DNA from 3 places in the Bombilactobacillus folatiphilus genome. Region 2 is predicted to be linked to each of the others. Evidence: predicted binding sites of a transcription regulator. Region 2 holds the regulator's gene; each other region holds the start of a gene.

Region 1 (3,288 bases), 460 kb from region 2:
ATGAAAGACGTTCAAATAAACAGCGCCGGCACCTTGGCGTTGCCCCAGTTGGTTACTGTAACTGAAACTATCTTCTAATAGTTTCATCACTGGCAAAACGCCGCTAGATAAGTTCTCCACGCCCTTAATCGGCGCCCCCGCTTCACGTAAATTGGACAGAGTAATCCCCACACCGCCACCAATGCGGGAAAGTTGCAACGCACTATTAATAGCGCGGCCAATTGAATTCATATCGTCAGTCGTTTGAATCAAAAAGCATGACACGAATTCACCACGTCGCTTTTTACCAGCATTCAAAAAGGTTGGCGTTGCCGGCTGATAGCGTTGATGAATCATTTCGTCGGCTAATTGCTGGGCCAATTGTTCGTTGCCATCTGCGAAATACAAGGCATTATTGAGAACCCGCAGTTCATAATTTTCTAAATAATAGTTACCATCGTTGGTTTTTAAAGCATACTGATTATAAAATTTGTAAGCTGCCATGAAAGATTTAAATTGAAAATGTTGATCTAATAGATATTGGTAAAGCTGTTGGATAAAAGCTTTCGAATATTTTTTAAAAAAAGCACCTTCCAAATAATCGTTTTGAACCAGATTGGTTAAATGATCAAGCACATCAGGCAAAATCTTGGTGTTCGGTGTCACATTTTCTTGCCAAAATGCGGTCAGGGCTTCTTGATCTTTGGCTAAGGGAATGTGACCATCGACGGGGATATTTAATTCATTGTTTAGCTTGAAATAGTGAACTTTAGCGATATCAATGTTGTTTAGACTCAAGTTGTTCAACCACTTTCTGAAAATTTGCGACATCTGTCAGCGTTCCATTGAATTCATAATCGAAGACCACAGGAACACCCAGCCCTCTGGCGATGTCTTTAGCCGTGTGAATATACAACTCATTAAAGTTGCGATTACCACTGCCGACAACGCCTACTAGACGTTGAGCATTAGTTTGATACCCCAAAAAATCAATGACAGCGTCCATCATTTCGTCATCATAGGCGGGCACTGCTAGCAAATATGGGGCACTCATTTGGTGAAAAGGATCCGTATCGTTGATTTCATAGGCGGACAGTTGCGTTTTTTCGATAAAACGCCGCGTCTGACCGGTGATCGTGTAATAAGCAATCAGCATGATTACACCAGAGCTTTCAGTTCATCTGGACGAAAACCGACAATGGGTTGGACGCCATCGGCTATCACGATAGGCACACTTTGAAAGCCTTGCTGTTTTAAAGTTGCTAAAGATTCCGGCTGTTGATTAATGTTCACTTCTTGAAAATCAATTTGATGTTCAGTTAAAAAGCGCTTTGTCATCTTGCATTGCATGCAACCATTTTTGGTGTAAATCAATGCTGTTTTTTTCATTGCGACGACCTCCTATTTGATTAGCACTCATTATAAAACCCAAAATAGGCAAATACAATATATTGTATTTAGTACGATGTCGAACTACATGATAGTGTGGTTGATGTACTAGGCGTTTGTACAATTTAAAAAAATGTCGAACGTTAGTTCTTATATATTTCGAGCAATTTGTCAAGTAAAAAAGCTCTTTTTCTAATGTTAAAATCCGGTTTTCATTAATGCGACCCAGACCGAAGTGAGCTATAATAGAACTAATAAATTTATGATGAATTTGGAGAATGTTGATGCATCTTAATTGGAATATTTTGGGAGTATTGTGTTGGATCGTGGTTATTTGTCTTGTGGCTGGGATTATTTTTCATACACGGCAACGCCATTTAAAGATGATTGTGGTGCAAAAAAAACATCATTCACAGATGAATTGGTTTTTGGATATCATAGAATTTTTAATTGCGTTGATCGCGGTTGGTGGCATGCTTTACGTTACCGTTTTGGATAGAGCGAATGCTAAAGATAGTCAACGCATAACACTTAATTACGAAGTTCAACCATTGGTGATGCAGACTAAGAGCAGTCAAGGATACTATGTCCAAGCTAAAGGGGCTGCCGACAAAAATATAATTCAGTATTATACTTATTGGACTCATGGGGCTAAGTACAGTGTTCCCAGTAATAACGCTTCAGTTGTGGATGGTGACCAATCGATTAGTTTGAATGCGAAGAATTATCCGTGGCCGCATACGCGAAAATATGATCAAAAATATCAAAAGGCTTATGTAATTACGATGGTGGCCCATTACAAAAATAATTGGCGTAACGGTTTGGGGATGCATGTAGGTAGTGTGGCAACTGATTACACATTGATTCGTATTCCATCGAATACTTTCTTACAAATGCTTCCATAAAAAAGGCTTCTTAGTCGTTCAAAAGAAGGACCGAGAAGCTTTTTTATACTGTTATTTATTTTTTAGCTGGTTTTTTCAGATTTTGTGCATTGACGACAATTTTATGATTCAATTCAATGACATTATCGTTATCTTGTGGATCATATTGTTCAATATCAATTAAAACGGAATTGGTGTAAAGTTTTTCAACGGTGCCCGTAAAGGGTTGTTCCATATCTTCTTCAACATGACCTTGTAATTTATCGCCAACTTTAATGTTATCCATCTTCATAATGCGCAACTCCCTTCACTAAAACAATCTTTATCATAAGCGATAAAGCCTAATTTGACAATTATTTGGAGTAAATCAATGCAAAAAGTTATCATTATTACTGGCGCGAGCGGTGTTGGCAAAACGACGGTGAGCACTTATTTAAAGCAGCAATATCAGATTCCGGCAGTTGTGACGCATACGACTAGACCCAAACGGAAGCATGAAGTTGATGGTGTAGATTATTATTTTGAAACGCCGTCAACTTTTCGTCAAAATGAGTATCTGGAATCAGTGACTTATAGTGGACATCTGTATGGTTCCTCCAAAGAGGGCTTGACCAAGGCTTGGGCCAAATCCGACGTGGTGAGTATTGTCTTAGATACTAAAGGCGCTGTTAGTTATGTTCAAGCTTATTCTCAACAAGCCATGGTGTGGTTTTTAACGGTGGATGAGCACTTGTTGATGCAACGTTTAAAAATGCGCGGAGATACGCCAGATTTGTTGGCGCAGCGCTTGCATAGCAAAGAGTTTCGACGTGATTTGCTGGTGCCGCAAGTCTTGCAAACATGCGCTCACATCTTGCGAAATGATTCATGGCCGCAGTTAAAAACTGAAGTGGATTTGTTGATGAAATCAGTCAAGTAATCGTTTCACATAAAATCACTTTTTGTAATTAGATATTTTTCTGTCTGTAACATGTTTGACATATAAAAAGGGTATTATTCGTATTGTTAAGTTAATTAAGAAAAATAATTGCAATTT
Region 2 (3,288 bases):
GGTATCGGGACGTTCGCAAGTTTGGCCGGATGGAAGTTGTCCCCCGAACAGCAGAATTAACCACCAAGGGTATCGCTAAGCTGGGACCAGAACCCTTAACTCCAGCTTACACTTACGAAACTTTGGCGGATGGTTTGCAGCGTAAAAAGAAAAATATAAAAACGGTTTTGTTGGATCAACAAGTTGTTTCTGGTTTAGGCAATATTTATGTCGATGAAGTTTTGTGGCAAGCGCAAATTAATCCGGAAGAACCCGCTAACAATTTGACGACCGCGCAACTCACAGCTTTATATTCAGCAATTAATGACACGATTCAAGCCGCAATTGCGGCTGGTGGGACGACAATTCGTAGTTATGTGGATGCTGCGGGGAATCAAGGACAATTTCAGCTGCAATTAAGGGCTTATAAGCAGGATGGCAAGCCGTGTCAACGTTGTGGTACTACAATTGAGAAAATCAAAGTTGGTGGTCGTGGAACACATTTCTGTCCTCATTGTCAGAAGTTGAACTAATGGGACAGGTTATTGGTATTACAGGTGGAATTGCTAGCGGGAAGACCACGGTTGGTGAATTAATTCGAGCAGCAGGTTTTTTGGTGATTGATGCCGACCAAGTTGCTCAAGAACTGATCGCTAGTCCATCAATCGTTCACGAATTGGCGGAGCGCTTTGGTTCACGCATTTTAAATCGTGATGGTAGTTTGAATCGTGCTCAACTTAGCCAAATTGTGTTTGGTCATGCATCCAAACTGCAAATTTTGAATGAGTTAACACAGCCAGTCATTCGTCAACAATTATTAGCACAAATGGACGCAGCACGTGCTGGTGAATCCAAGGTGTTTTTTGAAATCCCGTTACTGTTTGAACAACATTACGAGCGGTTGGTTGATCAAATTGTGGTGGTTTCTGTGCCCGAGCAACAACAATTAACGCGGCTAATGCAGCGCAATGGCTTCACAAAAGCGCAAGCACGCGTTAGAATAAACAGTCAATTACCGATCGCACAAAAATGTCAGCGCGCGGATTTTGTTTTGGATAATACCCAAGGTCCACACGAATTGGCGCAACAAGTTCAAGCGCTTTTGACGCAGATATAAGGGAGTAAGGAATATGATTTGTCCACATTGCCAACAAAATGCTTCACGCGTCACGGATAGTCGGCCGAGCGATGAGGGCAAGGTCATTCGGCGGCGGCGTGAATGTGAAAATTGCGGTTATCGTTTTACAACTTTTGAGCGTGTGGAACAGGTGCCAATTTTAGTTGTGAAAAAGGATGGTAGTCGTGAGGAATTTAATCGTGATAAATTGTTACGGGGCATTGTGCGAGCGGCTGAAAAACGACCGGTCACTTTAGAAAACATGAATAAATTAGTTAATAAAGTTGAGGCGCAGATTCAGGCGATGGGCGAAAATGAAGTTCCTTCACGCAAAATTGGGGAATTTGTGATGCAAGAATTAGTGGATATTGACGATATTACCTATATTCGTTTTGCGAGCGTCTATCGACAATTTACAGATATTAATGGTTTTATGCAAGAAGTTCAAGATATGATGACGACACGTCATCAATTAGATAAGGATACTGATCATGACAAGTAATTCGGCAATGGTGGATCCGTTATGGGGCTATTGGGTTGTCAGTGAGAGCACTTTAACGCAACTTGATTATCAAGTCTTAACCGATTTATATCAACCACTGATGGGGAGTCACGCGTTGAGTTTGTATCAATTATTGTGGCAACATCAAGAACCTTTGCTGTCACAACGCCAGCCACATGCCCAACTTTTAAATTTATTAGATCTGGATGCACATGCATTTTATGCTGCTCGCATCAAATTAGAAGCGTTGGCTTTGTTGCAAACATTTCAAAATCAAGATAGTTGGGGCCATTATTTAATTTACCAACTCAAACGTCCGCTAACCGGTGCGGAATTTATGCGTGATAATATTTTGACGACGTTTTTAATGGAAAAAATTGGGCAACCGGATTTTAAAAAATTACGGAAGAAATATGCTCCAATGCAACACAATCTACATCAAGCACAGGAAATTACGAAGAGTTTTTTAGATGTTTTTCGGCTTTCTAATGCTGTGGTGGATGCGCCTAGTGAAACTAGCGCCGTTTTGCCTAAGCAGGTGCAATATACAACACAACAGATGGCAGAATTTGATTGGGATTTATTGGCGCAACGTTTGGCACCACTGAAAGTATCTGCGGCTCAAATTCAAACTGCGCGCACAGATTTGTTTAATTTGCATACATTTTATGGTTTGGATGAGATGGAATTAGCGAATTTAATTGCCAAAACAATCAATTTGCAGACGAATCAAATTGATTTGCCACGGTTAACAAAGTTAGTGCAAAAAAAGTATGAAAAACGGTCCAATATGCAGGCACGGCTGTCTGGAGAAGAGCCCAAACAAAAGCCACAGGAAAACTTGCAGGATTTACCGCAGCAACAAGTTCAATTAGTGCGGTCAGCACAAAAATTGGCACCAGCTGAATTTTTAGCAGCTAAAAAGCGGCAAAAAGGTGTGGCAGTGTTCAGTTCGGATGTCCAAGTGTTACGTAAATTGCAGGCGCGACATATTCTGCCAGATGAAGTGATTAATATTTTGGTGAATTATGTGCTGGATAATTCGGCTACTTTGACGAATAGTTTTGTCGAAAAAATTGCGGGTGACTGGATGCAGCACCAATTGACTTCAGCAGCGGCAGCCGTCAAATATTTACAAAGTTTTCCACAGCAAAAGCGTGTGCGAAAAAGTAAGAAGTCGACTAAACAAGAAGCAGCCACAGATTGGTCACAAGCTTCCAGTCAAGAAGTTAGTCCCACTGAATTAGCGAAATTGCAGCAACAATTGCAAAAATTAAACAAGAAGCCCCAATGAGGTGCGTAAATGGAAAAGTTATCCCAGTCTTTGTCAAGAATTATTAAAGACCGCAAATGGCAAGATCAATATCAAGATTTGTTAGCGCAGGCGGTTAAAGATCCTGATGTGCAACAATTTTTGCAGGAACATCAAGCACAAGTTAATGAAGCAATCTTGCAGCAAGGTTTGGATGCAATTTACGAGTTTGTGCAGGCTAAAAAGCATATGAATGCGTTTGCGGCAGGTTATCAACCACGATTAATTTTTAAAAATCGGGCGATTCAAGTTAGTTATGAACCAGATCAAGAATTAATCGCACACAAAGAACAGCAACGTTTTGAGCAAAATTTTATGACAATTGATATGAGTAGTGATATTAAACAAGCCGATTTAACAGCTTTTGCGCAAGGTGCT
Region 3 (3,288 bases), 460 kb from region 2:
AATGCTTCAATAAAAGTCAGGCCCTGAGATTCTGTATCACTGGCTGAAACAAATAAATCCGCTAAATGATAGTATGGTGCAACATGATCATGATCAACTTCACCAACAAATTTGACATGCTCTTGAATCCGTAACCGATCGACTTGCACAAGCAAATCATCCATATCAGGCCCACCACCAACGATAAGTAACATTATATCAGGATAATGTGAAATTAAATTGGGTAATTGTTGCAATAATAATTCAATTTTTTTCTCATTAGCAATTCGACTTAACGTCAACAAAATAGGCTGGCAATTAGTTAAATGTAATTGTTTTTCTAAAGTTGTAGTATCAATCTTTTGAGTAAAATTTGAAAGATCAACGCCCGTAGGAATAATTGTCATCGGTGTTTTAATGCCATAACGACTTAAAGTATCGTAAACCTTTTGACTAGGAGCGATCACACCAGACATTCCTGAAATAAATAATTTAGACATTTGCTTAACATGATACGGCTTTAACAGATGACCATTTAAAACATAATGTAAATAATCTTCATACATCGTGTGATACGTATGCACACAAGGAATTTTTAAACTATGAGCTACAAATTTACCAATTAAACCTAACGAAAATTCTGTTTGTGTATGCACAATGTCTAAATTTAACTCTTTAGCCAATTTCAGAGCATGAAACATACCTCGATAAGCAATGCGACGATCTGTAAAGGAAATAAAGGGCACACTTCCCAACCGAAAAATATTTGGCTCAATTGTATTTTTATCTACATGCGGATCCGTTGTCGTAAAAATATAGACAGTGTTCCCTTTTTGTTCTAAGTCATTTTTTAAAGTTTGAATCGAAGTTGCTACGCCACTGACTTGTGGAAAATAAGTATCCGTAAATATCCCAATATTCATTCATCAGTGCTCCCTTGAATTTGGTTAATATATTTAATTATATCAAAATAAATCCACAAAGCCCATTTATACCAAATAAAAAAACGATGACTTCATATGAATTTTTCAAAATGGTAACATTGTTGAAATTCATAGCGTACTCACCGTTTTATTTGAACACATTGTTTAATATTTACTGACCCACATTAATTATAACGTCCCACGTTCTTTTAACTTCTCATCAATCAACTTCAGAACTTTTGCTCGATCATGTTCATTTTCTACAAAATCATACTCATCACAGCTAATTTTCATTTTAGGACTATAGTGATAGTCAGCATACCACTGGTCATAACGTCCCAATAAATTATGATAATAATCAATCAGCGAAGGATCATTTTCAGGCAATTCATACGAACGACCACGTTTTTGAATATGCTCCAACATTTTATCGTAGGAAACATCCAAATGTACTAGTAAATCAGGTGCTTTTTTATGTGCAGCGTAAGGCAACTCTTCCATCATATTGTCTAATAATTCGTCATAAACTTTTACTTCTTGATCTGTAGCTCGTCCCATATCAGCATTGATATGGAAAAATAAAGAATCCTCATAAATTGAACGGTCCAAAACATTATTATCATCAGCCAAAGCTTGTTTAATCGATGCAAAACGTTTATTCAGAAAATAAATTTGCAATAAAAAAGCATATTTTTTAGGATCTGCATAAAACAAAGGCAAGACTGGATTATCGTCCACCTGCTCGTAAAAAGCTTTGGTTCCTAAATGTTCAGAAACTAGCGTTGCCAAACTACTTTTTCCAGCACCAATCATACCGCTCAAAACTATCATCATATTGTCCTCCTCTAAACACATTATCCATCATAGCATATATATAACAACATATAGTGTATGAATTTTGTTTAATATACTAAATGTTGTATAAAAAACTAAATTTACAATTATATGAACCTTAATTGGGACCACAAAAAACTCCAATAGTTGACATTATTTTCAACCATCGGAGAAACTTAAATATACAACTAAATCTTAATCTAGTCCCATCTCATCTTGAACTACTTGAGCGATTTGTTTGCCAAAACGTTGCGCTTCTTCTTTAGTCGCAGCCTCAACCATGACACGTAAAAGTGCTTCTGTACCGCTAGGTCGTACCAAAACACGACCATCACCGTTCATCTCTTTTTCAACTGTATCAATTGCAGTCTGGATATTAGGATAATCTTGCCAATTATTCTTATCCTTAACCTGAACGTTAATTAAAACCTGCGGATATGTTTTAACAGGCGCAGCTAACTCTGACAATGATTTACCAGTTTGCTTCATAACATTTAACAATTGAATGCCAGTCAACATCCCATCACCAGTATTATGAATATCAAAAATAATGATATGACCTGATTGTTCACCACCTAAGTTATAACCATTTTGAACAATCTCTGCAGCTACATTACGGTCACCAACATCAGTCTGCACTGATTTCATTCCGTTAGCCTCAATTGCTTTATACAAGCCTAAATTACTCATAACGGTGGTAACGATTGTATCCTTTTTCAAACGACCATGCGCTTTGAAATAATTGCCCAATATAAACATGATTTTATCGCCATCTACAATGTTACCTTTTTCATCAACTGCAATACACCGATCGGCGTCACCATCAAACGCTAAGCCAATCTGAGCACCTTGCTTAACAACTTCACGAGCCAACTTTTCAGGATGCGTCGAACCAACGCCACTGTTAATATTAACACCATCCGGATTAGTAGAGATTGCCGTAAAATCAACGTTTAAATCCGCGAATAGTTTACTTAACAAATTACTTGTTGAACCGTTGGCTCCATCTAAAACAGCCTTAATCCCTGATAAATCCTCTGAAACACTTTGTTTCAAAAACTCTAAGTACTTCAAGGAACCTTCTTTGTAATCTTCTAAAATACCGATTCCACCTGCAGAAGGACGAGGTAAAGTATCTACTTCTTGATCCAAAAAATGTTCAATTTCTTCTTCAGTGGCATCTTTGAGCTTATAGCCATCGGAACCAAAAAATTTAATCCCATTATCACTAGCCGGATTATGGGAAGCAGAAATCATAATACCTGCATCAGCATCCTGAACTTTAACTAAATAAGCAACTGCCGGCGTGGTAATGACACCCAAATTTAAAACTTCAATTCCAACAGACAGCAATCCTGAAATCAAAGCTGTTTCTAACATTTGTCCAGATTTACGTGTATCACGAGCAACCAAAACCACCGCCCGCTCTTCATCACTATCTTTTTGCTGTGATAAAACATACCCACCAGCACGTCCTAATTTAAAAGCCAATTCTGGGGTCAATTCTTTATTCGCAATGCCCCGCACACCATCGGTACCAAAATATTTAACC

What was found. Region 2 encodes NrdR, which represses ribonucleotide reductase genes. Its sites were predicted from a motif close to ACACNATATATNGTGT; they were not measured.
Region 1: the regulator NrdR is predicted to act here: its motif matches at 1,421-1,436, upstream of nrdH (glutaredoxin-like protein NrdH).
Region 3: the regulator NrdR is predicted to act here: its motif matches at 1,778-1,793, upstream of MOO45_RS05435 (deoxynucleoside kinase).

The regions. Positions count from the first base shown of each region.
Region 1 covers NZ_CP093366.1:138,819-142,106, forward strand. Annotated here, with positions in the region: gene nrdE (class 1b ribonucleoside-diphosphate reductase subunit alpha) at 1-810, opposite strand, end outside; gene MOO45_RS00620 (ribonucleotide reductase stimulatory protein) at 758-1,135, opposite strand; gene nrdH (glutaredoxin-like protein NrdH) at 1,138-1,368, opposite strand; gene MOO45_RS00630 (LVIS_2131 family protein) at 1,653-2,273, shown strand; gene MOO45_RS00635 (DUF2187 family protein) at 2,329-2,544, opposite strand; gene MOO45_RS00640 (guanylate kinase) at 2,623-3,171, shown strand.
Region 2 covers NZ_CP093366.1:600,798-604,085, forward strand. Annotated here, with positions in the region: gene mutM (bifunctional DNA-formamidopyrimidine glycosylase/DNA-(apurinic or apyrimidinic site) lyase) at 1-512, shown strand, start outside; gene coaE (dephospho-CoA kinase) at 512-1,096, shown strand; gene nrdR (transcriptional regulator NrdR) at 1,110-1,598, shown strand; gene MOO45_RS03110 (DnaD domain protein) at 1,588-2,892, shown strand; gene dnaI (primosomal protein DnaI) at 2,902-3,288, shown strand, end outside.
Region 3 covers NZ_CP093366.1:1,065,446-1,068,733, forward strand. Annotated here, with positions in the region: gene MOO45_RS05430 (glycosyltransferase) at 1-902, opposite strand, end outside; gene MOO45_RS05435 (deoxynucleoside kinase) at 1,092-1,733, opposite strand; gene glmM (phosphoglucosamine mutase) at 1,932-3,288, opposite strand, start outside.